DNA from 2 places in the Erwinia persicina genome. Region 2 is predicted to be linked to the other one. Evidence: predicted binding sites of a transcription regulator. Region 2 holds the regulator's gene; the other holds the start of a gene.
What was found. The regulator ArgR, encoded in region 2, controls arginine synthesis, uptake and breakdown. The targets are predictions, from matches to a motif close to ANTGAATAAAAATACANT.
Positions count from the first base shown of each region.

Region 1: a site for ArgR is predicted at 3,477-3,494, ahead of argE (acetylornithine deacetylase). Genes of this name have one in related genera too.

Region 1 is NZ_CP082141.1:4,465,850-4,481,200, reverse strand. It holds gene ppc (phosphoenolpyruvate carboxylase) at 1-1,919, opposite strand, end outside; gene argE (acetylornithine deacetylase) at 2,278-3,429, opposite strand; gene argB (acetylglutamate kinase) at 3,552-4,328, shown strand; gene K6L24_RS20670 (argininosuccinate synthase) at 4,359-5,573, shown strand; gene argH (argininosuccinate lyase) at 5,666-7,039, shown strand; gene K6L24_RS20660 (glutathione peroxidase) at 7,119-7,850, opposite strand; gene oxyR (DNA-binding transcriptional regulator OxyR) at 7,987-8,916, shown strand; gene sthA (Si-specific NAD(P)(+) transhydrogenase) at 8,890-10,290, opposite strand; gene fabR (HTH-type transcriptional repressor FabR) at 10,482-11,123, shown strand; gene K6L24_RS20640 (YijD family membrane protein) at 11,135-11,494, shown strand; gene trmA (tRNA (uridine(54)-C5)-methyltransferase TrmA) at 11,522-12,622, opposite strand; cobalamin riboswitch at 12,747-12,928, shown strand; gene btuB (TonB-dependent vitamin B12 receptor BtuB) at 12,996-14,873, shown strand; gene murI (glutamate racemase) at 14,818-15,351, shown strand, end outside.
Region 2 is NZ_CP082141.1:440,904-456,254, reverse strand. It holds gene degS (outer membrane-stress sensor serine endopeptidase DegS) at 1-431, shown strand, start outside; gene mdh (malate dehydrogenase) at 504-1,439, opposite strand; gene argR (transcriptional regulator ArgR) at 1,756-2,226, shown strand; gene yhcN (peroxide/acid stress response protein YhcN) at 2,653-2,916, shown strand; gene yhcN (peroxide/acid stress response protein YhcN) at 3,039-3,308, shown strand; gene yhcN (peroxide/acid stress response protein YhcN) at 3,400-3,663, shown strand; gene K6L24_RS02085 (barstar family protein) at 3,746-4,015, opposite strand; gene K6L24_RS02080 (NAD-dependent succinate-semialdehyde dehydrogenase) at 4,053-5,507, opposite strand; gene aaeB (p-hydroxybenzoic acid efflux pump subunit AaeB) at 5,644-7,602, opposite strand; gene aaeA (p-hydroxybenzoic acid efflux pump subunit AaeA) at 7,616-8,548, opposite strand; gene aaeX (p-hydroxybenzoic acid efflux pump operon protein AaeX) at 8,556-8,759, opposite strand; gene aaeR (HTH-type transcriptional activator AaeR) at 9,040-9,954, shown strand; gene tldD (metalloprotease TldD) at 10,038-11,483, opposite strand; gene yhdP (AsmA2 domain-containing protein YhdP) at 11,679-15,351, opposite strand, start outside.

The DNA of each region.
Region 1 (15,351 bases), 640 kb from region 2:
TCGAGGATCGCCCCGGTATACAACGACAGGCTGCTGATAGTGACTTCCGGCAGACCGTATTTAAAGCGGATCATCTCACCCTGTTCGGTCACGCGCAGGCCGCCTTTCAGGCTGCCCGGGGGTTGCGACAGAAGCGCTGCATGTGCCGGCGCACCGCCGCGGCCGATGGAGCCGCCGCGTCCGTGGAACAGCGTCAGGGTAATACCGGCTTTCTCGCAGGTTTTGATCAGCGCATCCTGAGCCTGATATTGTGCCCAGCTTGCAGCCATCACCCCTGCATCCTTGGCGGAGTCGGAATAGCCGATCATCACCATTTGCTTGCCCTGAATCAGGCCGCGATACCAGTCGATATTCAGCAGCTGGCTCATGACATCATTGGCGTTGTTGAGATCCTCAAGGGTTTCAAACAGCGGGGCCACCGGCATCGCGTAAGAAATACCCGCCTCTTTTAGCAGCAGATGAACAGCCAGCACGTCTGACGGCGTTTTCGCCATGGAGATAACGTAGGCAGCAATCGAACCCTGCGGTGCATCCGCCGCTACGCGACAGGTATCCAGCACCTCTTTCGTATCAGCACTCGGTTCCCACTGGCGTGGCATCAGCGGACGTTTGGAGCTCAGTTCGCGGATCAGGAAAGCCTGTTTGTCAGCTTCTGACCAGCTCTCGTAATCGCCCAGGCCGAGATAGCGGGTGATTTCAGCAATGGCTTCAGTATGGCGGGTACTTTCCTGGCGGAGGTCAATACGCACCAGCGGTACGCCAAAGCACTTCACGCGGCGCAGGGTGTCGAGCAACTGACCGTTGGCAATAATCCCCATACCACAGGCCTGCAGTGACTGGTAGCAGGTGTACAGCGGTTCCCACAGCTGATCGTTGGAGATCAGCAGGTTGTCCGGGCGCGGCAGGCGCTCGCCCTTCAGGCGGCGTTCCAGATAAGCCTGGGTGCTCATCAGCTGGCCACGCAGGTTTTTCATGATTTCGCGGTAAGGCTCCAGCGCGTCCGGGTTACCGCACAGCTCACGCACTTCCGGCGTGCATTCTGACATCGACAGCTCAGAGACCAGTACGGCGATATCGCGCAGGAAAAGGTCGGTGGCTTTCCAGCGACTAAGCTGCAGGACATGGCGGGTGATATCGGCCGTCACATTCGGGTTGCCATCGCGGTCACCGCCCATCCAGGAGGTAAACTTGACCGGCACAAAATCAACCGGCAGGGTGTAACCAAAGGCGGCTTCGACCTGCTCATTCAGCTCACGCAGGAACTGCGGTACGCCTTCCCACAGGCTGTTTTCCACCACCGCAAAGCCCCACTTGGCCTCATCCACGGGCGTGGGACGATATTTACGAATTTCATCGGTATGCCAGGCCTGGGCCACCAGCTGGCGCAGACGGCGCATGATCTTGCCATGGTCATAGTCAGACAGGTCATTGTGATCCAGTTGCTGCAGGCAGCTGTTCACTTCGACCAGTTTATGGATCAGGGTACGGCGGGTGATTTCAGTCGGGTGGGCGGTCAGAACAAGTTCCAGCGACAGGGATTCAATCGCTTCGCGAACGGCGGCTTCGGTCAGGTCTGGCTGCTGCTTCAGGCGCTCAAAGGTACCGGCCAGCAGTTCAGGGTGATTCGCACCTTCGCCTTTTGGCGAAATGGTGTGGTACTGCTCGGCTACGTTGGTCAGGTTGAGGAACTGACTGAATGCACGGGCTACCGGCAGCAGTTCATCATTGGACAAATTTTGCAGCGTGGTCAGCAGTTCCTGACGGTGGGCATCATTTCCCGCACGTGATGACTTCGAGAGCTTACGGATGGTTTCTACCCGGTCCAGGATGTTCTCTCCCAGTGCATCCTTAATAGTATCCCCGAGCAGTTTGCCGAGCATACTGACATTACTTCGCATTGCGGAATATTGTTCGTTCATATGATCCCTGACACCCTTCTTGTATTTGTAACTATCTTTCACCCCAGTGGGCATAACGTTGTCTTTTATCTAGCCACGTTCGCAACCATTCGTCAATTGACTTAAATACAGCGCATCGTGACGCTAAATAGCCGAAATTTATGAAATTTAATTACAGCAGAACGAGATAAGTTATTCTTATCATCCGGAATAATTGAAATCAGGGGCAACACGCTGTTTTTGCAGCCAATTGTCCCTTTAGTACGTCATTCTTACCCTGGAAATGCAGGGGGCGGACACTTTTACCCCCGTCACATCGTGATGGGGACTGACGGGCCTGCCATCCCCCTGCAACCCGAAGTATTTTGATTAAACCGGGTTAATGATGACAAAAATGATGCACCACCTGGGCGATCAGCTCGCGGGTCGGTTTAATGAACGCCGTATCTATAAATTCGTCCGGCTGATGCGCCTGATCGATCGATCCCGGGCCTAACACCAGCGTCGGGCAGATCTGCTGGATGAACGGTGCCTCGGTGCAGTAGTTCACCACCTCTGTTTCTGTCCCCAGCAGTTTTTCCACCACCTGAACCAGCTGATGCTCACGCGGACACTCGTAGCCCGGGATCGGCGGGTGCAGCTCACCCACGGTCAGACGGCCTGGCCAGCGCGCACTGACAGGAGCCAGCGCCTCATTCAGCAGACCGTCAAGATCGCTCAACGTCAGGCCCGGCAGTGGGCGGATATCCATATGCAGTTCACAGCAGGCGCAGATCCTGTTGGCTGCGTCGCCGCCGCTGATATGGCCAAAGTTCATCGTTGGGTAGGGGATGGCAAAGCCATCGTGGTGATAGCGTGTTTTCAGCGTATTGCGCAGTTCCATCAACTGGGTGATGGACTCATGCATCAGTTCAATAGCATTGACGCCGCGGCCCGGATCGCTCGAGTGGCCTGACTGACCCTGAATACGGATCACATTAGAAATATGGCCTTTGTGCGCACGCACGGGTTTCAGGGAGGTGGGCTCGCCGATAATGGCACAGTCCGGACGCAGGCTGGTGGTTTCAGAGAAGAACTTCGCGCCCGCCATGGTAGTTTCTTCATCGGCGGTGGCGAGAATATAAAGCGGTTTTTTCAGCGCTGACACGTCAATATCACGCAGGGTCTCTAAGATGAAGGCGAAGAAGCCTTTCATGTCGGCCGTGCCGAGACCGTAGAGCTTATTGTCGTGCTCACTCAGGGTAAAGGGATCGCGCGTCCAGCGGCCATCGTCGAATGGCACGGTGTCGGTATGCCCGGCCAGCAGCAGGCCGCCTGCACCCTGACCACTCTTTGCCAGCATATTGAATTTATTGCGCGTGCCGGGTACCGGCTGGACTTCCACGCTGAAGCCGATATCGCGGAACCAGCCCGCCAGTAAATTGATTAAAGTTTCATTGCTCTGGTCGAGCGCACTGTCGGTGGCGCTGATTGATGGCGTTGCAATCAGTTGGCGGTAAATCTCAATAAAAGGGGGTAATTTTGTCTTCACTGTTGACAGTCCTTGGGTTAGGATAGTATCAATATTCATGCACTAATAGTGAATAAAAATACAATATCGGCGGCCAGATGGAAACCGAAAATTCTATCTATCACAGAGAGCGAGTTGAGTTGATGACCCATCCGTTAATTATCAAGTTAGGCGGTGTGCTGCTGGACAGCGAAGAGGCGCTGGAGCGTCTGTTTACTGCTCTGGCCAGCTACCGTACCACGCATCAGCGCCCGTTGCTGATCGTTCACGGTGGCGGCTGCCTGGTCGATGAACTGATGAGCAAGCTGTCGCTGCCGGTGAAGAAGAAAAACGGATTGCGTGTCACACCCGCCGACCAGATTGACATTATCACCGGGGCCCTGGCGGGTACAGCGAACAAAACCCTGCTGGCCTGGTCAAAAAAACATGGCATTGATGCCGTTGGTCTGTGCCTGGGCGACGGCGGCAGCGTTGATGTGGCGCAGTTTGACGATGAACTGGGCCATGTGGGGCTGGCCACGCCGGGTTCTCCCCACCTGATCAATACGCTGCTGGGTGCGGGCTACCTGCCGGTGGTCAGCTCGATTGGCATCACTGCCGATGGCCTGCTGATGAACGTTAACGCCGACCAGGCCGCGACGGCGCTGGCTGCCACGCTGGGGGCGGACCTGATCCTGCTTTCTGATGTCAGCGGTATTCTGGATGCTGACAGGCAGCGTATTGCAGAGATAACGGCAGAGAAGGCCGAACAGCTGATCGCCGATGGGGTGATCACTGACGGTATGATCGTCAAAGTGAATGCCGCACTGGAAGCCGCCCGTACGCTGGGCCGCCCGGTAGATATCGCCAGCTGGCGCCATGCGGAACAGCTGCCAACCTTATTTAACGGCGTGTCCATCGGCACCCGTATCCTCGCTTAATTAGTAACGTATTCATTTAAGGAAGAGACAATGCAAGACAAAAGCATCAAGAAAATCGTACTGGCTTACTCTGGCGGTCTGGATACTTCGGCCATCATTCCATGGCTGAAAGAGAACTACGGCGGCTGTGAAGTGGTGGCATTCGTGGCGGATATCGGCCAGGAGCGCGGCGATCTGGAAGGCGTGGAGCAGAAAGCGCTGCAGTCGGGCGCGTCTGAGTGCCATGTGGTGGATCTGCGTGAAGAGTTCATCAGCGAGTACGTTTATCCTGTGCTGCAGACCGGTGCCCTGTACGAAGGGACTTACCTGCTGGGCACCTCAATGGCGCGCCCGATTATTGCTAAAGCGCAGGTTGAGCTGGCGCTGAAAGTGGGCGCGGATGCCCTGTGCCACGGTGCAACCGGTAAAGGTAACGACCAGGTGCGTTTTGAAACCACTTACACCGCGCTGGCCCCACAGTTGAAAGTCGTCGCGCCATGGCGTGAGTGGAACCTGCGTTCCCGTGAAGCCCTGCTGGATTACCTGAAAGAGCGTAATATTCCGACCACCGCGTCGCTGGAAAAAATCTACAGCCGTGATGAAAACGCCTGGCATATTTCTACCGAAGGCGGCGTGCTGGAAAGCCCGTGGAATGCCCCGAACAAAGACTGCTGGGTATGGACCGTGGATCCACTGGAAGCCCCGGATCAGCCTGAGCAGGTGACCGTTACCGTTGAGAAAGGGTGCGTCGTTGCGGTGAACGGCGAAGCGTTAAGCCCGTTTGGCTGCCTGGACAAACTGAACGCCATCGGTGCCCGTCACGGCGTCGGTCGTATCGATATCGTGGAAAACCGTCTGGTGGGTATCAAGTCCCGCGGCTGCTACGAAACCCCTGGCGGCACCATCATGGTGAATGCGCTGCGTGCGGTTGAGCAGTTGGTTCTGGATCGCGACAGCTTCAAATGGCGTGAGCAGCTTGGCCTGGAAATGTCCTATGTGGTTTACGATGGCCGCTGGTTCGCACCGCTGCGTAAATCCATTCAGGCTTCTGCGGCGGCACTGGCAGAAGAAGTGAACGGCGAAGTGGTGCTGCAGCTGTACAAAGGTCAGGTAACAGCCATCCAGAAGAAATCGGCTAACAGCCTTTACTCTGAAGAGTTTGCCACCTTCGGTGAAGACGAAGTGTACGATCACCGTCATGCAGGCGGCTTTATCCGTCTGTTCTCTCTGTCTTCACGCATTCGCGCGCTGAACGAGAAGAAGTAATCTTTTCCGGGCGAGGCCACTCGCCCCTACAGGCATTCGTAGGGGCGGCACCTGTGCCGCCCTTATTACATTATTTGAATGGAGTACTGAGCATGGCACTTTGGGGTGGACGGTTTACGCAGGCAGCAGATCAGCGTTTCAAGTTATTTAATGACTCACTGCGCTTCGACTATCGTCTGGCAGAGCAGGACATCACTGGTTCCGTTGCCTGGTCCAAAGCGCTGGTGACGGTCAATGTGTTAACCGCAGACGAGCAGCAGCAGCTGGAAGTTGCGCTGAATGCGCTGCTGGAAGACGTGCGCGCGAACCCACAGCAAATTCTGGAAAGCGACGCCGAAGATATTCACAGCTGGGTGGAAGGGAAGCTGATCGACAAAGTCGGTTCACTGGGTAAAAAACTCCATACTGGCCGTAGCCGTAATGACCAGGTCGCTACCGACCTGAAACTGTGGTGTAAAGCGCAGGTCAGCGAACTGTTGACTGCCACACGTCAGTTCCAGCAGGCACTGATTGCCACCGCAGAAGCCAACCAGGACGCGGTCATGCCGGGTTACACCCACCTGCAGCGCGCGCAGCCGGTGACGTTTGCCCACTGGTGTCTGGCCTATGTTGAGATGCTGGCGCGTGATGAAAGCCGCCTGCAGGATACGCTGAAGCGGCTGGACGTCAGCCCGCTGGGCTGCGGTGCTCTGGCCGGAACTGCGTATGAGATCGACCGCGAACAGCTGGCTGGATGGTTAGGCTTTGCCTCCGCCACCCGTAACAGTCTGGATACCGTATCCGACCGCGACCACGTGCTGGAACTGCTGTCAGATGCTTCTATCGGCATGGTACACCTGTCGCGTTTTGCCGAAGATCTGATCTTCTTCAACACGGGTGAGGCGGGCTTTGTTGAGCTGTCTGATAAAGTGACGTCGGGCTCCTCGCTGATGCCACAGAAGAAAAACCCGGACGCGCTGGAATTGATCCGTGGCAAGGTTGGCCGCGTGCAGGGGGCACTGACCGCCATGAGCATGACGCTGAAAGGTCTGCCGCTGGCATACAATAAAGATATGCAGGAGGACAAAGAAGGGCTGTTCGACGCGCTCGATACCTGGTCTGACTGCCTGCATATGGCGGCGCTGGTTCTGGACGGAATTCAGGTGAAACGTCCGCGTTGTCAGGAAGCCGCCGAACAGGGTTATGCGAACTCGACCGAACTGGCGGATTACCTGGTCGCCAAAGGCGTGCCGTTCCGCGAAGCGCATCATATTGTCGGTGAAACCGTGGTAGAAGCGATTAAGCAGGGTGTAGCGCTGGAAGCACTGGCGCTGTCTGACCTGCAGAAGTTCAGCAGCGTGATTGCAGAAGATGTCTATCCCTTCCTGTCGCTGCAGTCCTGCCTGGACAAACGTAACGCTAAAGGCGGCGTTTCTCCGCATCAGGTAGCAAATGCGATCACTGAAGCGAAACAGCGCCTGGGATAAGGGGCGCCAGGCTGACCTTCTTATCGGGGTCAGCCTGCCGGCGTGAAAGGGACGACCAGAAGAAGGCCGCCCCTGTCTGTTATGCCGCGAAGAACTGCTCTAAATCATCACTGCCGCCGATATGGCGACCGCCAATGAACACCTGAGGTACGGTAGCCCGGCCGGTGACGGCACGCAGGCTAACGGTGGTGGCGTCCTGACCCAGGACGATTTCTTCAAACGCGATCCCTCGGTCTAACAGCATCTGCTTGGCTTTGGCACAGAACGGGCAGCCCGGCTTGCTGAACAGGGAAACGGACTCCTGCACTTTAAATTCCGGGGCCACATAGCGCAGCATGGTATCCGCATCGGACACTTCAAACGGGTCGCCGGGCTTATTCGGTTCAACAAACATCTTCTCTACCATGCCGTTACGCACCAGCATGGAATAACGCCATGAGCGGGGACCAAAGCCGAGGTCGGCTTTTTCCACCAGCATCTCCATACCCCGGGTGAAATCACCGTTGCCATCGGGAATAAAGGTGATGTTGCCGGCACGCTGATCGGCTTTCCAGGCGTTCATCACAAAGGTGTCATTGACTGACACGCACAGGATGCTGTCCACGCCATGTTGCCCAAATACGTCTGCCAGTTCGTTATAGCGCGGCAGATGGCTGGATGAACAGGTGGGGGTAAAGGCTCCCGGCAGAGAAAAAACGATCACCGTTTTGTCTTTGAACAGCTCATCAGTGGTGACATCGACCCAACTGTCGCCCTGACGCGTGTGAAAAGTGACCTGCGGGATAGACTTACCTTCCTGACTTGCAAACATAAAAAGACCTCAACGTTATAAAATTAGGTGTGCTCCCTTTCTGCACCGGCACATTATCTTTATTGATGCTTGATAGGGATAATCGTTGGTTGCTATGCTATCTATCGTCACGAACTATCGTGAATGAGAGGATAAAATGAATATACGTGATCTGGAGTATCTGGTTTCGCTGGCAGAACATCGCCATTTTCGTCGTGCAGCCGATGCCTGCCATGTGAGTCAGCCGACGTTAAGCGGCCAGATTCGTAAGCTGGAGGATGAGCTGGGCGTGATGCTACTGGAGCGCACCAGTCGTAAAGTACTGTTTACCCAGGCCGGTCTGCTGCTGGTGGACCAGGCCCGTACCGTGCTGCGTGAAGTGAAAGTACTGAAGGAGATGGCCAGTCAGCAGGGCGAGGCGATGTCAGGGCCGATGCATATTGGTCTGATCCCGACCGTTGGCCCGTACCTGCTGCCGCAGATTATTCCCACGCTGCATAAAACTTTCCCGAAGCTGGAAATGTATCTGCACGAAGCGCAGACCCAGCAGCTGCTGGCGCAGCTCGACAGCGGTAAGCTGGATTGTGCCATTCTGGCGCTGGTGAAAGAGTCAGAAGCCTTTATTGAAGTGCCCCTGTTTGATGAGCCAATGAAACTGGCGATCTATGCCGATCACCCATGGCATGACCGCGATCGCGTACCGATGTCGGATCTTTCCGGTGAAAAGCTTTTGATGCTGGAAGACGGTCACTGTCTGCGCGACCAGGCGATGGGCTTCTGCTTCCAGGCCGGAGCAGATGAAGACACACACTTCCGCGCGACCAGTCTGGAAACGCTACGCAATATGGTGGCTGCGGGCAGCGGCATTACGCTGTTGCCTTCGCTGGCGGTACCGAAAGAGCGGGTGCGCGACGGGGTGTGTTACCTGGACTGCTATAAGCCGGTACCACAGCGCACCATCGCGTTAGTGTATCGCCCGGGTTCCCCTCTGCGCGGCCGCTATGAGCAGCTGGCAGAGGAGATCCGCGAGCATATGCAGGCGGTCATGAATGGCGGTGCGTTAAAACAGGCGGTTCAGGCCGTTTAACGCGGCAACCCGGTAGGCTTCCGCCATCGTCGGGTAGTTAAAGGTGGTATTCACGAAGTACTCAATCGTGTTGCCACCGTTTTTCTGTTCCATAATCGCCTGACCGATGTGGATGATCTCCGCAGCACGTTCACCGAAGCAGTGAATGCCGAGGATCTCTTTGGTCTCGCGGTGGAACAGGATCTTCAGACTCCCGACATTCATCCCGACAATCTGCGCACGTGCCAGGTGTTTGAACTGCGCCCGACCCACTTCGTAGGGCACTTTCATCGCCGTTAACTGCTGTTCGGTTTTCCCGACGGAGCTGATTTCCGGGATGGTGTAGATACCGGTCGGAATGTCTTCAATCAGGTGCGCGGTCGCTTCGCCTTTGATCATCGCCTGCGCGGCAATGCGCCCCTGATCGTAGGCAGCAGACGCCAGACTTGGGTAACCAATTACATCCCCCACTGCGTAAATATGCGGCTGTGCCGTCTGGTACATACTGTTCACTTTCAACAGACCGCGACCATCCGCTTCCAGCCCGACATTGTCCAGTGACAGTGAATCGGTGTTCCCGGTGCGTCCGTTAGCGTACAACAGGCAGTCTGCCTTGAGTTTCTTGCCGGACTTGAGATGCATAATCACGCCATCTGCCACCCCTTCAATTTTCTCAAACTCCTCATTATGGCGAATCACCACGCCATTATTCCAGAAGTGATAAGAGAGCGAGTCTGACATTTCCTGATCGAGGAAGGCCAGCAGACGGTCGCGGGTATTAATCAGATCGACTTTGACCGACAGGCCACGGAAAATCGACGCGTACTCACAACCGATCACACCGGCACCATAGATAATCACATGATCCGGTTCATGGTGCAGGTTAAGGATAGAGTCGCTGTCATAGATGCGTGGGTGGCTAAAATCGACATCCGGTGGATGGTAAGGGCGTGAACCACAGGCAATCACAAACTTTCCGGCGGTCAGTCGTTCGACCGTGCCATCATGGCTTTCGATTTCGATGGTGTTGGCATCGACAAAACGGGCGTCACCCTGGAACAGTTCACAGTGATTACGCTCGTAGAAGCCCTGACGCATCCGGGTTTGCTGGCTGATGACGTTTTCAGTGTGGTTCAGAATATCAGCAAAAGAAGAGCGCAAAAGACGCGTGTGGTCGCTATACAGGGGGTTCTGATTGAATTCGATAATGCGGCTGACGGCATGGCGCAGCGCTTTAGAAGGGATCGTCCCCCAGTGTGTACATCCGCCACCGATATTGTGATAGCGCTCGATAACGGCAATTCGTGCGCCCTGTTTCACCAGGCCCATCGCGGCACCTTCACCGCCAGGGCCGGAGCCAATCACGATGGCGTCGTAATCATAAGACTGTTGCATACCAATACGTCCTATTTTTTATACAATTTTACAACGAGATTCTAACATCTCGCGCCTCAGTTCCCAATTCTAACCGTGCTTTTTGCCATCAATTGCCAAATGAATGAGTTAACAGGCGGTCACAAAGTTTGGCCCACTGTACGCTGAAATTTTTGCTATAGTGCCCACTTGCAGGCTAAACAGGCAGAAAAATGGGCGTCAGAGCGCAGCAAAAAGAACGTACACGACGTTCATTAATCGAAGCGGCATTTAGTCAACTAAGCGCCGAACGTAGTTTTGCCAGCCTCAGTTTGCGTGAAGTCGCCAGGGAGGCGGGTATTGCTCCAACGTCATTCTATCGTCACTTTCGTGATGTAGATGAATTGGGGCTAACGATGGTGGATGAAAGTGGCCTGATGCTGCGACAGCTTATGCGTCAGGCTCGTCAGCGTATTGCCAAAGGTGGCAGCGTTATCCGGACATCGGTTTCTACCTTTATGGAGTTTATTGGCGACAATCCTAACGCCTTTCGCCTGTTACTCCGTGAGCGTTCCGGAACCTCATCCGCGTTCCGTGCTGCTGTAGCGCGTGAGATTCAGCACTTTATCGCCGAACTGGCTGATTATCTGGAAATTGAAAATCGCATGCCGCGCAGCTTCACCGAGGCGCAGGCTGAAGCGATGGTGATTATCGTGTTTAACGCCGGTGCGGAAGCGCTGGATATTGATGCCGATCAGCGGCGTCAGCTGGAAGAACGACTGGTGCTGCAGCTGCGGATGATCTCGAAGGGGGCCTATTACTGGTACCGCCGTGAGCAGGAAAAGCTGGCAGTAACGCTGGAATCCAAAGACTAGCAGGGGGTGACATGAATTTAGCAACGGGCCGGGACAAAGGAACACTGCTACTGACCTTTATTACCGGACTTTCCATTAATGGTTCTTTTTCGGCACTGTTCAGTTCCCTGGTGCCATTTTCAGTCTTCCCGTTGATCGCGCTCGGTCTGGCTGCCTGGTGCCTGCATCAGCGCTACCTGAATCGCGCCATGCCTGAAGGAATGCCGTCGCTGGCTGCCGGCTTTTTCCTGCTGGGGATTCTGGTGTACAGCGCCATCGTCCGGGCAGAATACCCGGACATTGGCTCTAACTTTGTACCGACCATCCTGATGGTGGTGGTGGTGTTCTGGATTGCCATGAAGTGGCGCGCGCGCAAAAATAGTCAGCAATAATGGGCGACCCGCATCGCCCGGGCCAGTTTAGCGGCGGGTCAGTAGTACGCCGCACTCCATGTGATGGGTATACGGGAACTGGTCAAACAGCGCGAGGCGAGCGATCTCATGGGTGTCAGACAGCGTGGCGAGGTTCTCGCACAGCGTCGTCGGATTACAGGAGATATACAGAATGCGCGGATACGCCTGCACCATCTTCACCGTTTCTTCATCCAGGCCGCTGCGCGGCGGGTCGACGAAAATGGTTTCGCACTCATAGCTGCTCAGATCGATACCTTCCAGCCTTCTGAAGCTTCTGTCTCCGTTCATTGCCTGAGTAAACTCTTCTGCCGCCATGCGGATAATCTGTACGTTATCGATCTGGTTTACCGCGATATTGTACTGAGCAGAGGCGACTGACGGTTTGGCGATTTCCGTTGCCAGCACGCGGCGGAAGTTACGCGCCAGTGCCAGTGAGAAGTTGCCGTTGCCGCAGTACAACTCCAGCAGGTCGCCGCGAGAATCGCGCGTGGCATCCAGCGCCCATTCCAGCATCTTCACATTCATTGCCGCATTGGGCTGCGTAAAGCTGTTTTCTACCTGGCGATAGATCATCTCACGGCCGTCCACCATCAGACGCTCATCAACGAAATCCTGGTCCAGACAGATTTTGGTTTTAGTGGCGCGGCCGATCAGATGCAGATCGAACCCTTCCGCACGCAGCGCATCACGCAGTAGCGTGGCCGCCTGCTGCCACTCTTCATCCAGCTTACGGTGATAGAGCAGTGAAACCACCACCTGGCCGCTGACCGTCGATAAATAGTCTATCTGGAACAGTTTAAAGCGCAGCGCACGCTGGTCGCGCACGGCCGCGATCATACGGGGCATCAGGCGGTTAATCAGTTCACTGGCCGCCGGGAAGCTGTCGACCCGGATGCGGTTGTGCGTCTCCTGATCGAAAATAATATGGTACAGGTCGTCGCCATCATGCCAGATACGGAATTCAGCACGCATCCGATAATGGCTGACCGGAGAACGGAAGACTTCGACTTCGGGCGCGTTAAATGCGGACATCATCGACGTCAGTCGTGTCACTTTCTCAGTGAGCTGGTCATCATACTGTTCAACAGGCAGTTGTTCGGGTGTCATGGTGATTCCTGGGTATTTGGCGGATATAGCCGGGCGATTGTAGGGAATCTTTATCTCATGTCCAGCGTTGTCCACTCTTCATTCATTATGGATGTCTGGATATCTGGACTTCTAATATATTTGTACATAAAATGCGGCCTCCGGCCTCCCCACGAGTTAAAAGGGAATCCAGTGCAAATCTGGAGCTGACGCGCAGCGGTATAGAATGTCGTGACAATAGCGTAATGCAGACACTGTCTTTTGACGGGAAGTCATTGCCACTTAAGGATTCTGAGCCCGAAGACCTGCCGGATGAACGTCGCATTTTTTACGATCATCGCGTGCTATCGATCGTATGCCTGCGGCATCCTGCACATCTTTTGGATGCTTGATGATGATAACAACTAAAAACTCGCTGCTGGCGTTTAGCGCTACGGCGATTTCCCTCTGGGCGCAAAACGGATTTGCACAGGATAGTAATGAAGAAACGCAGGTTGTGACTGCGAATCGTTTTGAACAGCCAGTCTCTTCTGTATTGGCCCCTACCACGGTGGTTACGAAAGAGCAGATCGACCGCTGGCAGTCAAAAACGCTGACGGATGTGATGCGTCGCCTGCCGGGTGTCGATATTGCTCAAAATGGTGGAATGGGCCAGCAAAGCTCACTGTTTATTCGTGGCACTAACTCCAGCCATGTTCTGGTCTTAATTGATGGTGTGCGCCTTAATCAGGCGGGGATCAGCGGTGCTTCCGATCTCAGCCAGATCCCAATTTCACTGGTTCAGCGGATTGAATATGTACGTGGAGCACGTTCAGCAGTCTATGGTTCTGATGCCATTGGAGGGGTACTCAACATCATTACCACGCGCAATGAGGATGGTACGACGCTTGCGGCAGGGGTTGGTTCCAACGGCTATCAGTCTTACGACGGTTCCACTCAGCAGATGCTGGGCCAGAATACTCGGGTGACGCTTGCAGGTAACTATACCTACACCAAAGGCTATGATGTTGTTGCTAATTACCCTGATGCACTTGGCAACACTGCACAACCCGATCGTGATGGGTTTATGAGCAAGAACATCTATGGCGCGATTGAACATCAGATCAATGATGATTTTAGTGCCTTTGTTCGGGGTTATGGCTTTGATAACCGCACTGCCTATGACGGTAGCCCGACCTATGTTCAACCCGATACCTATGTTGATACCCGCCAGCTGTATAGCCAGACCTGGGATGGTGGACTCCGCTTCAATAATGGTCTCTATTCTTCCAATCTGACCGCCAGCTACAGCCACACGAAAGATTATAATTACAGTCCTGATATGGGACGCTATGCATCTTCTGCCACTCTTGATGACTCCCAGCAGTATAATTTGCAGTGGGCCAATAATGTGGCCGTGGGACAGGGCAGTGTGGGTGGCGGCGTTGACTGGCAGAAGCAGTCCATTGAGCCAGGGACTGCTTATGTAAATGACCGTCGTGACGTGACCAATACGGGGTTGTATGCCACCGGGCAGCAGATGTTTGGTCCAGTCACGCTGGACGCTGCCGTTCGTGGCGATGATCACTCCGTTTACGGCTGGCATAACACCTGGCAGTCCAGCGCGGCCTGGGAGTTCATTGAGGGTTATCGTTTCATCGCCAGTTACGGGACGGCATTTAAGGCACCCAATCTCGGTCAGCTGTACGGTTCTTTTGGCGGCAATAGCAATCTTGATCCTGAAGAGAGCAAGCAGTGGGAAGGGGGCTTCGAAGGCTTAACGGGCCCTGTGACCTGGCATGTATCCGGATATCGCAACGATATCGACAGCCTTATTGATTACAGTAGTGCCAACGGCGGTTATTACAATATCAATAAAGCGACCATCAAAGGTGTGGAAGCAACGGCTTCATTTGATATCGGTCCGGTATCTCACCAGATCTCCTATGATTACGTTGATCCGCGTAATGCTGAAACCAATGAGATTTTGCTGCGTCGGGCTAAACAGCAGGTGAAGTATCAGCTCGACTGGACGGTGTATAATTTCGACTGGTCAGTGAGTTATCAATACCTGGGTGAACGCTACGACCGTCAATACGCAACCAATCCAAATGGTGATCTGGCCAAATTGGGGGGGGTCAGCCTGTGGGATCTCGCGGTGTCGTATCCAGTCACATCCCATCTCACCGTTCGTGGTAGAATTGCCAACCTGTTCGATAAAGAATACGAGACAGTGTATGGCTATGAAACCCCTGGACGGGAATACTACCTCAGCGGCAGCTACACCTTCTAAACCGCGTCCCACCGTGCTGGTTTTTGATTCCGGCGTCGGTGGGCTTTCAGTCTATGATGAGATCCGCAAATTGCTGCCGGATCTCCATTATCTCTACGCGTTCGATAATGTCGCTTTCCCTTATGGCGAAAAGTCGGAAGCGTTTATCGTCGAGCGTGTGGTCGCTATCGTTGAAGCGGTGACCCGCCGTTATCCCCTGGCTCTGGTGGTGATCGCCTGTAACTCAGCGAGTACCGTCACGCTGCCCGCTTTACGCGAGCGCTTTGCATTTCCTGTTGTCGGTGTGGTTCCTGCTATAAAACCGGCAGCGCGCCTGACTCGTAATGGGGTTGTTGGCCTGCTGGCGACCCGGGGGACGGTGAAACGTCCTTATACGCATGAGCTGGTGGCGCGTTTTGGCAGTGAATGTAAGACCGAGATGCTGGGATCGGCGGAGTTGGTAGAGCTGGCGGAAGCCAAACTGCATGGCCAGCCTGTT
Region 2 (15,351 bases):
TTGATAAAAGTAGCAACGGTGAAACACCGGAAGGGCTGGGCTTTGCCATACCGACCAAACTGGCCACCAAGGTGATGGAAAAACTGATCCGCGACGGGCGTGTGATCCGAGGTTACATTGGCATTACCGGCCAGGAGTTCCGACGGTTTAGCGGTCAAAATTCCAGTATGGAGCACCCACAGGGCCAGGGAATTGTGGTGACGATAGTGAAAGCGGGCGGACCTGCCGATGCAGCCGGTATCCGCGTGAACGATGTGATTACGCGAGTGAATAACGTCCCGGCTATTTCTCCGATGGAAACCATGGACCAGGTAGCGGAAATTCGTCCGGGGACCGTGATTAACGTGGAAATCAGCCGTGAGGATAAAAAACTGACCTTACCTGTTACGGTGCAGGAATATCCTGATGAGAATCCGGGTCAGAGCCAGTAACGATCCTTCCTCTTAAACCCTGATATCAGGGGCGGCAGCCCAGCGTCAGCCTGCTGCCCCGGTATAAGACGATTACTTAACGAAGTCTTCGCCGAGCGTAATATCACTCTTCAGCGTATTGAGCATACCGTCCAGAGACTGTTTTTCAAACGCACTTAACTGGCCAATTGGCCGGCGTTCTTCAATGCCATTTTTACCCAACAGCACCGGCTGTGAGAAGAAACGCGCGTATTCGCCATCCCCTTCAACATAAGCACAGACCACAACATTGCTTTCACCCTTCAGGGCACGGACCAGGGACAAACCAAACACCGCAGCAGCCTGCCCCATGGAAAGCGTTGCAGAACCGCCACCCGCTTTCGCTTCCACGACTTCGGTACCCGCGTTCTGAATACGTTTAGTCAGATCTGCCGCTTCCTGTTCGCTAAATGTTACGCCGGGGATCTGTGACAGCAGTGGCAGGATAGTGACGCCAGAGTGCCCACCGACGACCGGAACATTCAGATCCTGAGGTTGCTTGCCTTTGAGCGCGGCAACAAAAGTATTAGCGCGGATAATGTCCAGCGTGGTCACGCCAAACAGTTTATTTTTATCGTAAACGCCCGCTTTTTTCAGCACTTCAGCAGCGATAGCAACGGTCGTGTTTACCGGATTGGTAATGATGCCGATCAGCGCTTTCGGGCTGGTCGAAGCCACCTGCTCAATCAGATTACGCACGATACCGGCATTAACGTTGAAAAGATCTGAACGATCCATACCGGGTTTACGGGCCACACCGGCAGAAATCAGTACCACGTCAGCACCTTTTAGCGCGGGGGTTGCATCTTCACCGCTGAAGCCTTCAATACTGACGGAGGTAGGGATATGGCTTAAATCAACCGCTACACCTGGGGTCACTGGGGCGATGTCGTACAGAGAGAGTTCTGAGCCAGCCGGAAGCTGAGTTTTAAGCAGGAGGGCCAGAGCCTGACCAATACCACCTGCTGCACCGAGGACTGCAACTTTCATCCTAAACTCCTTATTATATTTTGAACATTACATTTGCCGGGAAATCCATCTACATTTGCATTGTGATGCGGCGTTACATTACACCTTTAGCGCTGATGCGGACAACCTCATCATTATAACAAACTGTTCACATCGTGCGTATTTCAGCACGGCTTCAGCAAATTCTTTTCAACGCCAAAGTTTGTTAAACTACCTTCCCGTCGGCAGAGATGGCCTACTGAATCATTTCTTATTTGCATAAAAATTCATTTAAATGCATAATAATGTCATATCCCGCTGCGGGGATCCTTTAATCACTCCCTTTTATCGGTAACCTATGCGTAACCCATCTAAGCAAGAAGAACTGATTAAGGCTTTCAAGGCCTTACTCAAGGAAGAAAAATTCAGCTCACAGGGCGAGATTGTCAGCGCACTTCAGGAAGACGGCTTCGAGAATATTAATCAGTCGAAGGTCTCCCGAATGCTGACAAAGTTCGGTGCGGTTCGCACCCGCAATGCCAAAATGGAGATGGTTTATTGCCTGCCGGCGGAAATGGGCGTTCCGACCACGACCAGCCCTCTCAAAAATCTGGTACTGGATATCGACCATAATGAGGCGGTGGTGGTTATCCACACCAGCCCGGGAGCCGCTCAGCTGATTGCCCGTCTGCTCGACTCCCTGGGTAAAGCGGAAGGCATCCTTGGCACCATTGCCGGAGATGACACCATCTTTATTACGCCCGCACGCGCCTTTACGGTGAAGCAGCTGCACGATGCGGTGCTGGTTCTGTTTGAACAAGAGTTATAAGCCGCACCAGACGTTAACCTGCTGGCTACACTTGCTACCCCCTCTTCCAGCCAAAGGCCGTGTCTCACCGGCCTTTTTTGATCCCCTGCTAAATCCCTGCATAACGACACATTCCACTGCCTTTTCTGCCTACAGCCTGCTACTAAGACCTTCAGGATTTATTTCATCGCTATGATCGGCCCCTAATAAAAGCACAGATCGCTAACTTCACGCAGGTTAATGTTTTCACAGCAATTTAACAGCTGATGGTTAAAGTATAAGCGTTTTTTATAACGCGTGGTTATTAAAAACTGAAAGTGGTAGGAAGAATCCCATCAAAACATTATTAGCGTGCTATTAATTTTTTACGTTATTAGATCTATACTTGTTTTCGTGATGCAAATCACAGTATTCAAAAAGATAAAAACAGCTGACGAGGAAAATACTATGAACATTAAAACGACTATTGCCGCTTTTAGCGTGTTGTCTGCACTGTCATTTGGGGCTTTTGCCGCTGAATCGGTTAGCGCCGATCAGGCAAAAAACCTGCAATCAATGGGTGTGGTCAGCGTCAGTGGCATTGCTGGTTCACCGATGGACGTGCGTGAAGCACTGAATACTAAAGCAGAAGAGAAAGGGGCAAGCGCTTACCGCGTTATCGAAAACTACGAGAACGGTAACTGGCACGCCACTGCTTTGCTTTACAAATAAGCACGACAGTTTCCCTGCCTGCATATTAGTTAATTAATTATTTAAATACGGTAACCCCAAGTATAACAAACGCTTTTTAGCCCTTTCGGTTGCCGCGAAACCTTCATTCTGGAGTTTTAATCATGAAAACCACTTTTACTATTGCCGCGTTAGGTCTTGCTTCTATTCTTTCATTTGGTGCAGCTGCCGCAAATCTGGTGACTGACCAGGAGGTTGCCAGCCAGAACCTGCAGGCTGCAGGTACCGTGAGCGTCAGCGGTATTGCCGGAACGCCAATGGATATCCGCCATCAGCTTTCTGAAAAAGCCGATCGTCAGGGTGCAACCTCTTATCGCATCATCGAAGCGCGTAACGGCGATAACTATCACGCCACTGCACAACTGTATAAATAACACCGTATCGGGTGCCCGGTGCGCCCGGCGTGACATGACTGCGGTCATGATATTGCATCCGCAGGTTGTAGGTCACAATGAGGAGATTAATATGAAAATGAAAACAACCATCGCTGCATTGGGTCTGCTTTCCGTCATCAGTGCTGGCGCATCTGCTGCACAGCTGGTGAACAGCCAGCAGGCTGAAAATTTGCAATCTGCGGGGACAATTACGTTAAGCGGCGTGGCGGGGACGCCATCGGATATCCGTCAACAGCTGTCAGCGAAGGCTGATAGCGAAGGCGCTCGCGCTTATCGCATTATTGAAGCGCGTAATCAGGACAGCTGGCACGCCACCGCCGAGCTTTATAAGTAATTCCTCGTCGACAGCCTGCCCCTTAAAGGACAGGCCGGACGAACCTTTTGGCCCCGTTCGCCGGGGCCCTTTTTATTTCCGGTTATCTGACATTAAAGTGCAGCTGACCATCAAGCTCCTCCTCAGCTTCATCAAACAACAGAATCAATGCACCGTAACGCCGCTTCTGACCGCTTCCGAGATGGATAAACTCTATTTCCAGCGGCAAAGGTATCCGTGGCTGAATAATGGCATCCCAGAGGCTGTCCAGGTCGGCTATCTCCCCTACTGCCAGCCCGAATCGTTCGCTGAACTGACGGTAGAAATGGGCCTGATCGACGATTTCGTTAAAATCAAAACGCTCTTTTCTCATACTGGCTGCTCCGCAGAACACCTTGCCATTCCCAGGGCTAAAGCCCGCCAAGATGCAGGGCTTTGACTTCCATAAATTCGTCCAGTCCCAGCACCGATCCTTCACGTCCCAGACCCGACTCTTTGACGCCGCCAAACGGGGCCAGCTCAGTAGAGACTGCGCACTCATTGATCCCTACCATACCGCTTTCCAGCGCGGCAGACACGCGGAATACCCGCTGCAAATCCTGGGTGTAAAAGTAGGCCGCCAGACCGAACTCGGTGTCATTAGCCCGGCGGATCACCTCATCTTCTTCATCGAAACGGAAACAGGCGGCCACCGGTCCGAAAGTCTCTTCCTGCGCCAGCTTCATGCTTTCACTGGCTTCGGCTATCACGGTAGGCTGCCAGAAATTCCCACCCAGCGCATGTCGCGCACCGCCCGTCACCACCCTGCCGCCTTTTGCTACAGCATCATTGACGTGCTCTTCGACTTTTTCCAGCGCAGAAGCCTCAATCAGTGGCCCGACGATCACCCCTTCTTCCATGCCGTTGCCCACTTTCAGCTTATCCACTTCAGCGGCGAGCTGGCTGACAAAACGGTCATATACGCTGTTGTGAATAAAGAAGCGATTGACGCTGACGCACACCTGCCCGGCATTGCGGAACTTGTTAGCAATTGCCCCTTTAACGGCCGCATCAATATCCGCATCATCAAAAACGATATAAGGGGCATTACCGCCCAACTCCATGGACACTTTCTTCAGCGTGTCTGCCGCCTTTCTCATCAGGAGCTTGCCGACTTCCGTCGATCCGGTGAAGGAGATCTTGCGAACGACCGGGCTGGCCATAATCGCATCGCTGATCGCCTGCGTATCCCCCGCCACTGCGTTCAGCACGCCGTCAGGAACTCCCGCTTTTTTCGCCAGAGCGAGCAGGGCAAAGGCAGACAGTGGCGTGTTATTTGCGGGCTTGATAATACCGGTACAGCCCGCCGCCAGTGCCGGACCAAGCTTACGGGTCAGCATAGCCATCGGGAAATTCCACGGGGTAATCGCTGCAACGACGCCGACGGGTTCACGGGTGGCAAAAATCCGGCTACCGGCCTTAGCCGGGGGGATAATTTCACCATTGGCACGCTTCGCCTGTTCAGCAAACCACTGAATAAAGCTGGCGGCGTACTCCACCTCACCTTCCGCCTCTTTAAGGGGCTTACCCTGTTCGGCGGTCATCAGTTGTCCCAGCCAGGCTTTATGCTCAATCATCAGTTGATACCAGCGCTGCAAAATCTCTGCACGCTCTTTGGCCGTTTTTGCACGCCAGGCGGGGAAAGCCGCCGCCGCCGCCGCGATGGCCTGCTCAGTTTCTGTTTTACCCGCTTTTGCCACCCGGGCAATCACGTCACCCGTCGCCGGGTTAAAGACATCAAAGGTGCTGGCCGCCTGCTGCCAGACGCCGCCGACCAGAAAGCCTGTCTGAAACAGTTCGTTATCCTTAAGCGTTGAGAGGGCCATGACTCATCTCCTGATAGGGGTTATTTGCCTGAAAATAAGTATAGATGGCAAACGGCGGTCGTTTTATGACGTAATGGCATGAGCGGCAGGAATGTCACGGCAAAAATGCTGGCAGCAGGCGCTGCCAGCGGCATCATCAGATCCGGATCAGCGTATTCTGATATTTTTTTAGCACCGCAGCCAGACGGGCCACCGGCTCGGTGACACCGACAGGTGCCTCATACTGCACCAGCTTTTGCTGGTAAATCTCAAACTCGGCCAGCAAACGATCGAAGTAATGGCGTTTTTTCCCCTCACTCGTCGACGAAATAACCCGGTCAGCAGTATGGCGCATCTGTTTATGAAAGGCAGACAAATCGGCATTGACCGGTACATCGGCATCGCGCATGCGCTGATGGGCGATAATCAGCGTCAGGGCCAGCCGGTACTTATCAATATCGCTGGGAAAAATATTGAGCAACATAAAGAGCTGCTGATAGAGCGCGGGCAGATGGTTTTCTTTACGTCGTGCCGTGTTGGTCGTTAACGCAGACACCGCCGCATACATCAGACGATTCAGCAGCGTCCTGCCGACGCGGGCTTTTGACGTATCGCGTATCAGCAGGATCACCAGCAGCGCCACAAAGCATCCAATGGCCTGTCCGAGTGCGCTGTCAAGAAACAGGCTGACTTCGAATTTCATCGGATTGTCCAGGGTCAGAATATTAATGGTTCCGACCAGCGCACCCAGCGTCCCAATCTGACGTCGCTGAATGAGAATACCGCAAATGAACGCCATCACCCCCAGCGCAATGCAGAGCAGCAGCATACTTTGCTGCGTGCCTGGCATCACCACCATGTAATAGAGAGACCCCAGCGGGATGGCGACAATCATGCCGTACAGGAAATCCTTCGCCACCATCAGCGGATTCGGTGTACGCATCGCCAGAGAGGTGATAACAGCCAGCATCACCATCGCCCCGCTGCCAGAGGTCCAGCCCGTCCAAAGCCAGAACAGAGAGCCCACCGCGATGGCCACGAAGGTGCGCAGCCCGTTCACCAGAGCATGACGGCTTTCCGCCGAGCGCATTTTTACCACCGGCTCTGCGTTCAGTATCTCTTCTTCCATACGGCTGATGCTGCTGTTGGTATGCACACCTTTGAGCAGAAGCAGATAGCGGCTGGCCGCACCTACCCAGGAGCGGATCGTCCCCGGCGTATTCTTGCTGCCGCTGGCGGCGATCACCCGACGCATCACCTTCATCCGCTGATGAATATCAGCAATAGTTTCTACCGGTTTTTCGAAAAACAGATGGAACTGGCTGGGAACATACTCCTGGCGGGTGTTCTGGATCAGAAAGGTCTCGCACGCCTGGGTAATCAGCGTCAGCGACAGAGTGTTCATCACCCGCAGACGCCGGTCAGTTTTCTGCCAGCGTCCGGCCTCCATCATCAGGTGATTACGCATGCCGTTCAGGGCGGTGGTACGACGCACCAGCCCTGCCCAGCATTTATCGACCTCGTCCTTATCGGCATGAGCCACACAGAGCTGCATCAGACGGTACTGTTCCACCAGCAGGGCGTCAATTTCCCGGTCAATATCCTGCTTAATGGATCGCGGTGAAAACAGCATATCGGCCAGAATGGCGCAAACGATGCCGATGATAATTTCACTGCAGCGCTCAACGGCAAACTGTGGGGCCAGCAGCAGCGAGCCATTAGCGTCGACGCTGACCACGATAATCAGGGCCGTATAACCTGCCAGCCCAAGGGCATAGGAGTTCTCCACTTTCATCAGAGAGGAGATCCATACGCAAACGCCCGCCCAGATGCAGCAGAGCAGCAGCATCACTACCGGCGCGCGAATGGTAGCCACCATGATCGTCACAGCAGCAATACAGCCTATAAAGGTACCGATGATACGGAGCATGCCGCGGTGACGCAGCGCACCGGAGAAGGGATCGCCCCCGGCCGCAAAAGCAGTCCCCCCGGCCACGATGGCGGCGGTCATCACCGCCCAGCGGGGGGTTTCCAGATTGAATTCAAACCCGACGATCAGCGCCAGCAGAATGGCAAAGGTCAGTTTGATGGGAAAGCGCAGACGATACCACTGCATATCCAGCCCCGCCTCAGCCAAACTCACGCAGACGATGCATCAGCTGCATCAGCGGTGAACGGTCTTTATCCTGGCGATCCTGAGCACCGGTGACCACAACGGTAGCGGTGGTGCCCGACGGATAAAGGTTGCCCGGCTGCTGGTCAAGATGAATACGCACCGGCACGCGCTGCGCCAGACGCACCCACTCCAAATTAGAGTCGATAGTGGCCATCCCTTTACTGTCAACGGTGCTGCTGCTGTTGGTCACACCCGCGGCCACACTGTCGACCGATCCGTGCAGCACGTGATTGCTGCCCAGTGGGGTAATCTCGACCCGGTAGCCCGGACGAATGCCATCCAGTTTCGTCTCTTCAAGATAGGCCAGGACATAAAATGAATGTTGTTTAACCAGCGCCACGGAAGTCGACCCACGGGTAATAAACTCACCGGTGTAGACATTCAGGTTGGTTATCCAACCGGCTGAGGGGGCTTTGACCACCGTACGTTCCAAATCCAGTTTCGCCAGGTCACGTGTGGCCACCGATTTCGCCAGCTGATGTTCCGTGGTCTGATAATCATTATTGGCCTGGTCAATCGCCTCACGCGACATGGCAGAGACGCCCAGCTTATTTCGGCGCGAGGCTTCACGGCGCTTTTCACCCAGTACAGCCTGATAATAGGCCACGTCGGCTTCTGCTTCTTCCAGTGCTTTCTGATAGCGCGGCTGGTCGATGGTGAACAGCACCTGGTCTTTCTGCACCAGCTGATTGTCATGGACGCGGACATCGGTAATCAGGCCGCTGACATCAGGGGCAATCGCCACCACATCCGCCGTAAATTTGGCATCACGAGTCCAGGGGGATTCGGTGTAAAACACCCACACGCGGAAAATCAGGACAATGGCGATGATTACCAGCAGCAGGGTTATGGCGAAACGGGAAATTTTTCTTGTTAGAGCTTTCACTATGACCTCAGACGAACAATCGGGATACCAGATAAAACAGGCAGCAGTACAATGCGGTATTAAACAGTGCCGGGTGCCAGACCAGATCGTAGATTCCGGTTGGGGTAATAAGACGTCGCACCAGCCAGAACACCATCAGTGACACAATAATTTCAAAAAAAATGGGGGGAAATGACATCCCGAACACCACAACAACGGGTAGCACACTCATCTCTTATCCTTATGAATACTTGACCAGGCTATCCGCTTCTACCGCTCACACCTCTCCCGTTAACCTCGCGGGCAGGTATGCAGGTGTATGATGTTTCATCGACATGTCGACTGAAGAGACGCATCAGTACCGAAGCTCAGTGAATAATAGCCTGTTCAGTGAGCCAGCATCTAAAGGGAATGGGGTGTGAGATCGATAACCCGACGATGCTATAGTAACGTGCCTGACTATAAGTTTTCTACCAAATGTGATCTAAATCACTTTTAAGCCAGGGTTAATAATGGAAAGACTGAAAGGCATGACCGTTTTCGCCAAAGTCGTTGAACTGGGTTCCTTTACCGCGGCGGCACAGCATATGCAGTTAAGCGTATCGGCAGTGAGCCAGATTGTGGCCCGGCTGGAAAATGAGCTGCAGGTGAAACTCCTTAACCGCAGTACGCGCAGCCTGGGGTTGACCGAGGCGGGTAAGATCTACTTTCAGGGCTGCCGGCGCATGATGTCCGAAGCGCAACAGGTGCATGAGCAGCTGTGGGCCTTTAACAATACGCCCATCGGTACGCTACGCATCGGCAGCTCGTCGACGATGTCACAAAACCTGCTGGCTCCGATGACCGAAGAGATGCTGAAAGAGTACCCCGGACTGACAGTCAATCTGGTGACCGGCATACCGGCCCCCGACCTGATTGCAGACGGACTCGATTTGGTGATCCGCGTCGGTGCGCTACAGGACTCCAGCCTGTTTTCAAAACGCTTAGGCTCCATGCCCATGGTGGTCTGTGCCGCAAAAAATTATCTGGCACAGTTTGGCACCCCGGAAAAGCCCTCGGATATCAGTAACTATTCATGGCTGCAGTACAGCGTGCGCCCTGATAATGATTTTGAATTGACCTCGCCGGAAGGCACCTCAATCCGTCTTTCCCCACAGGGGCGTTTTGCCACTAATGATTCGCAGACGCTGATCCGCTGGCTGAAATCCGGCACTGGTATCGCCTATGTGCCGCTGATGTGGATTATTGATGAGATTAACGCAGGCCAGGTGGAGATCCTGTTTGCGCATTATCAGTCGGTGCCGCGCCCGGTCTATGCGGTTTACACGCAAAAAGATAAGTTACCGCTGAAAGTTCAGGTCTGTATTAACTATCTGACCGACTATTTCGATAAGGTGGCGGAAATTTACCAGGAGTTCCGGAAATAACCTGCCGGGGTGACCGAAAAGAAGGGCGCCCGCTGCACTGAATTCAGTGGCTGGGGCGGGCCTTTTTTCCGGTCGACCGGCTTTTAAGCGGTGCCGCCTACGGTCAGTTTATCCAGCTTCAGGGTTGGCTGACCGACGCCAACAGGCAGGCTCTGCCCCTCTTTGCCGCAGACCCCGACGCCTTTATCCAGCGCCAGATCGTTACCCACCATCGATATCTGCTGCATCGCCTCGATGCCGGATCCGATCAGCGTTGCCCCTTTCACCGGCTTCGTCACCTTGCCGTTTTCAATCAGGTACGCCTCTGAGGTGGAGAAAACAAACTTACCGGAGGTGATATCCACCTGTCCGCCGCCGAAGTTTGGCGCATACAGACCGTACTCGACGCTTGCAATAATATCCTGCGGGGTGGACTTCCCTGCCAGCATATAGGTGTTGGTCATGCGTGGCATCGGCAGATGCGCGTAAGACTCACGGCGACCGTTACCGGTCGGGGCCACTCCCATCAGGCGGGCATTGAGCTTATCCTGCATATAACCTTTCAGGATCCCGTTCTCAATCAGCACATTGTACTGACCCGGTACGCCTTCATCATCCACGGCCAGCGAGCCGCGCAGGCCATCAAGGGTGCCATCATCCACCACGGTACACAGCTCGGAAGCCACCAGCTGGCCCATCTGACCGCTAAAGACCGACGTTCCCCGGCGATTAAAATCGCCTTCCAGCCCGTGGCCGACCGCTTCGTGTAACAGTACACCCGGCCAGCCTGCACCCAGCACGACCGGAATCGTCCCCGCTGGCGCGGCGACCGCATTCAGATTGACCAGCGCCATGCGCACGGCTTCACGCGCCCAGGCATCGGCACGGACTTCTCCGTCTTCGTTGGCCAGGAAGAATTCGTAGCCAAAGCGTCCGCCGCCGCCGCTGGATCCCCGCTCACGCTTACCGTTATCTTCCACCTGGACACTGACCGAAAGACGCACCAGCGGACGCACATCGGTGGCCAGGGTGCCATCGGTTGCGGCCACGAGGATCAGCTCATACACGCCCGTCAGACTGGCAGACACTTCCTGCACGCGTTTGTCGGCGGCACGAGCCGCACTGTCTACGCGGTGCAGCAGCGCGATTTTTTCTTCCCGTGTCAGACTCTGTAGTGGATCGAGAGCCGGATACAATGCCCGGTTCATGACCGCTCCCAGCGTCCGCGACTGGCCGTTGCCCTGCTCACGCACGATGCTGCGCGCGGCCGTCGCGCTCTGATGCAGTGCATTAAGCGTGATCTGGTCAGCATAGGCAAAGCCGGTCTTTTCGCCGCTGACGGCACGTACGCCTACGCCCTGATCGATATTGTAGGAGCCATCTTTAATAATGCGGTCTTCCAGCACCCAGGATTCATGGTAGCTGGACTGAAAATAGAGATCGGCATAGTCCAGCTTGCGCTCGGAAAGCTGGCCGAGGATAGAAAAAAGGTCGCTTTGACTAATGTTGTTAGCAGTTAGTAACTGCTCACTTACCAGATTCAGACTCATGAATTCTCGCTCTGTGTGGGTACTTTCACAATCAATCATACCCGATAGATTTCAGGGTGCAGGGCGGTAGCAGCCAGCGCTTTTCCCGGCGCTTACAGAGGTAAGTGACCGGGGGATAAAGAGCAGCCAACACACCCGCAGCGTGAAAAGTGAAGGATAGTGACAGCCTGAGGCAATATAGCGGCTACGTCAAACTCACTTGCCGCCAACATCGCGTGGTTTGCGCAGCACTTCATCAATTTTCGGTTTATCTATTGGGCCGCTGATATGGTATCGCAACACAGAGATTTTACTCCACAGCGGCCCGAGTACCTTGCTGGCGGCAAACACTGCGGCACCAATCACCGGATTCACCGCAAAGGCCGTAGCCACGCCGACAGTGGCCGAAATTTCCGGGGCCACCACGGCTTCCATATCAATCTGCCGCTGCACCAGATCCACCTTACCTTTCATGGCAATATCAGCTTCGAGCCCGTCCACCAGCAGGTTATCGGTGTGCATCACACCGTTTTCAATCCACGCCGTACCGTTAACAGAATCGAAGTAGAAGCCCTGACTGAAGGTGTCGCTGAAATCAAGGCGCAGCTTACGCAACAGCGAGTCGAAGCTGACCAGGCGCAGCAGCTGTCCGGCCCGCCCGGTTGAAACATCGGCTATCTGCCCGGCACCCAGATGTGATTTTAATACGCCGCTCAGCGAGGCTTCCGAGGGCTGCCAGGGGGCAGACTGCCAGTGCAGGTCATACTCAAATTTAAACGGCGAATCACGCAGCGGTGAGCTGACGCCGAACCAGTTTGTTGCATCATTGATTTTTTTGCCGCTCAATACGCCTTTCAGTGACGTGCGCTGCTCGCCAGGTTTATTTACCCATTCGCCATTAACGGTCAGCTGTGCATTACCGCTGTCAATCAGCCCGTTCTCCAGCTTGAGCGTATCACCGGACGGCGTCAGCGCTCCCTTGATACGGCCAAATTTCTGCCCACGCAACCAGCACTCCTCACAGTTCAGCCGTAGCGCAGGCCAGTGGCTGAAGTTTACTGCCGTGGCATCGGTCGGCAGCGGTGAAGATGTCCCCTGACTCTCCCACTGCGGGTTGTAGTAAAGGTATTTCAGATTAGCCAGCCACGGGCCTTTCTGTGTCGTCACCAGAGAGCCGCGAATGGACTTGCCCTCTGCATTGACGGTCATCTCGCCGGCGACGCTCTGAGTCAGTGTGGCGGTCAGATCATCCCACTGCTGGCCGGCCAGCGTCAGTGCCGGAGTATGCACGCGGATGTTGCCCGGTAGCATCGTGGTACCGGTTTTTCCACCGCCCCCGATGCCGCTTCCCGCCCCCATCAGGCCAAGCCAGGCCTCACCGTCGAGCGCAGGCAGATTCAGAACCATCCCGCGGCTGTCTGGCAGCGCCGGGGTCTGTTTCGCATCATTTTCCCAGATACCCCGGTCAACCTTAAGCTGTTTGTCCAGTAGCCAGCGGCTGTTAAACCGGTGACGATCGCCAACTGAACCACTCACCTCAACGCTGTCCAGATTACCTTTCGCTACCACCTTAACCGGAAGCGCATTACCGCCCTTTTTATCGAGCGGTGAGGGTAAGTGACTGCTCACATTTTTCAGATCGCCATCGATATTAATCTGGTAACGGGCTCCCCCCGTATGCGGTAATGTCACCAGCACATTGCTCTGCCACGGCAGATGGCCGCCCAGCTTTTTACGCACCGCCTCCGGGACAGCGGTCATGGTGCCAGGCTGCCAGTCGGCTTTGAGATCCACACCGATTTGGTACTCTTTTTCACCTTCACGGGTGTTAAAACTGACGCCGACAGGCTGGCCAAACCAGCGCGCGGTCATGGCATCGCTTTTCAGGTCGCCGTTATCGTAGGTAAAGTGCCCGGTCAGCGCGTCAAATTGGGTATCCAGCGGCTTAATCAGCAGCGAGTTATGTGCGAAATTGACATCGCCCGTCGCCCGGACATCCTTGCCATCCAGCGGTATATCAAGATGTAAGCGCCCACTAACATCGCCGCCGATTTGCAGTTCATCAAGCGCCGAACCTAACGAAGCTTTCAGCGGAGACTGATTAAAATAGTCGCGTATCTGCGGCCCACCGCCGCTGATCTCGCCGTCAATAATCAGTTTCTCCTTCAGATAGTCAGGGATCACGGCCGAAATGTTGTGACCGTTAACCTCGCCCAGCTTGATGTCCGCCGCGCGCATCCACAGGCCGTTATTCGCGAAGTCGAGGTCAATGTCCAGGTTTTCCAGCGCAGGCCAGCCGGGTTCGAACTCATAGGTTGCCTGACGCAGCGGCACGGCGACTTCAAACATGCCGTCATTATGTTTAAACGGGAACTGCTGCGGATTACCGGCAAAAAGCAGCGTCGCATTCTGTACCTGTCCGCCTTTCAGCGCCCCGCTGAGGTAGTCCGTTAGCGACGTTCCCATCAGGGGCTCCGGGAAATAGCGCCAGGCATCACCGGCATGAGTCAGGTTAATGCCGGCGAGAATATCAAGCTGGGGCGGCTGATCTTTCGCCTGCTGGTAACGGAAATCGCCCCGCGCCCACAGTGAACGAGCCTGAACGTCAAGCTGCTGGCCGGACAGGGTCAGCCCCTGTTCTCCGTACTGCCAACTGAGTGCGCCCGAAGCCTGGGCTATCTCCAGCGGTGCACGGAACATATCGCCATAGGGTAGCGTCGCCTGATGCAGTGTGAACGACATTCGTCCGTCAGCCACTCCCCCCGCCAGTGTCCCGTTGAAGTGCTCCATGCCGGGAACAATCTTCCACTGCTGCCAGCTCATATCCCGCCATTGTGCCTGAAAACGCGTCCGTTCCGGCTGCTGAAGCGGCACGTCCAGCGCCAGCGCGTCGAGCCGTCCGCGCGGCTGGAGAGAGCGCCAGTTTTCCAGCAGTTGAGGGGAGAGTTTGGCAAACAGTGGGATCAGAGGTTCAAGGCGCTCAAGATCAAGATCGGTCGCCCTGACGCGCACTTCCTGACGATGGTCAGGGCCAGGCAGTTGCGGATTTTCCGGCAGCCACAGCAGAGAGAACTGACCGTGTGGCCAGGGTTTGCCGTCGGTAATAAACCGCGTTTGCGGGACGGTAATATTCCAGCCGCCGTTATAACGGCTGACGTGTGCGGTGAGGTTATCCACGCTGAGGTGGTGTGGCTGCCTGTCACCCAGCCAGTTAGCTCCCCCCTTCTTCAGCCAGATATCCCCGCCGTGTACATCGCCGTTTTCAACACTCATCCAGGCCGCAAGGCTGAAGCGCGCGCTTTCCAGACTGGTATTATCCCGCATCCACTGCCCCAGCCAGGGCTTTACATCGACATCATCGGCCTGCATCCAGACCCGTCCCGTGCTGAGGTAACCGTTTTTATCGCTGAGATCCAGCCGCAGTTGCACCACGCCATGCTGGCCGGTAAAACTGGACAGGCTGACCAGCCCTTCCGCACGGTGCCGGGTCTCTTCGTTCAGCCAGGAGAGCTGGGGAATGGCCAGCGTGGCACGCTGACCGGAAAGAGTGACAAAACTGATCTGGCTGTCGCGGAGGTCAAAATGGTCAAACTGACGCAGGAAGAGGTCGTTCAGCCGTTCAGTTTGAAAATCTGACTGCTGCTGATTGCCGCCCGTTAACGGTGTATTGGTGACCAGGTTAAGCTGCCAGAAGGTCAGGTCGCGGAACTGCCAGCGCAAATGCAGCAGAGACTGCCAGACATCCAGTGCCAGTGTCACGCGCTGTATTTTCAGCCCACCGCCGTCGGGGAAGTCAGCCTGGATGTTTTTTATTTCCAGGCGCGGACCGAAGTTCTCCCACTGACCTTCCAGGGAACTGGCCTGTATCTTCAGGCCAGCAGCCGCTGAA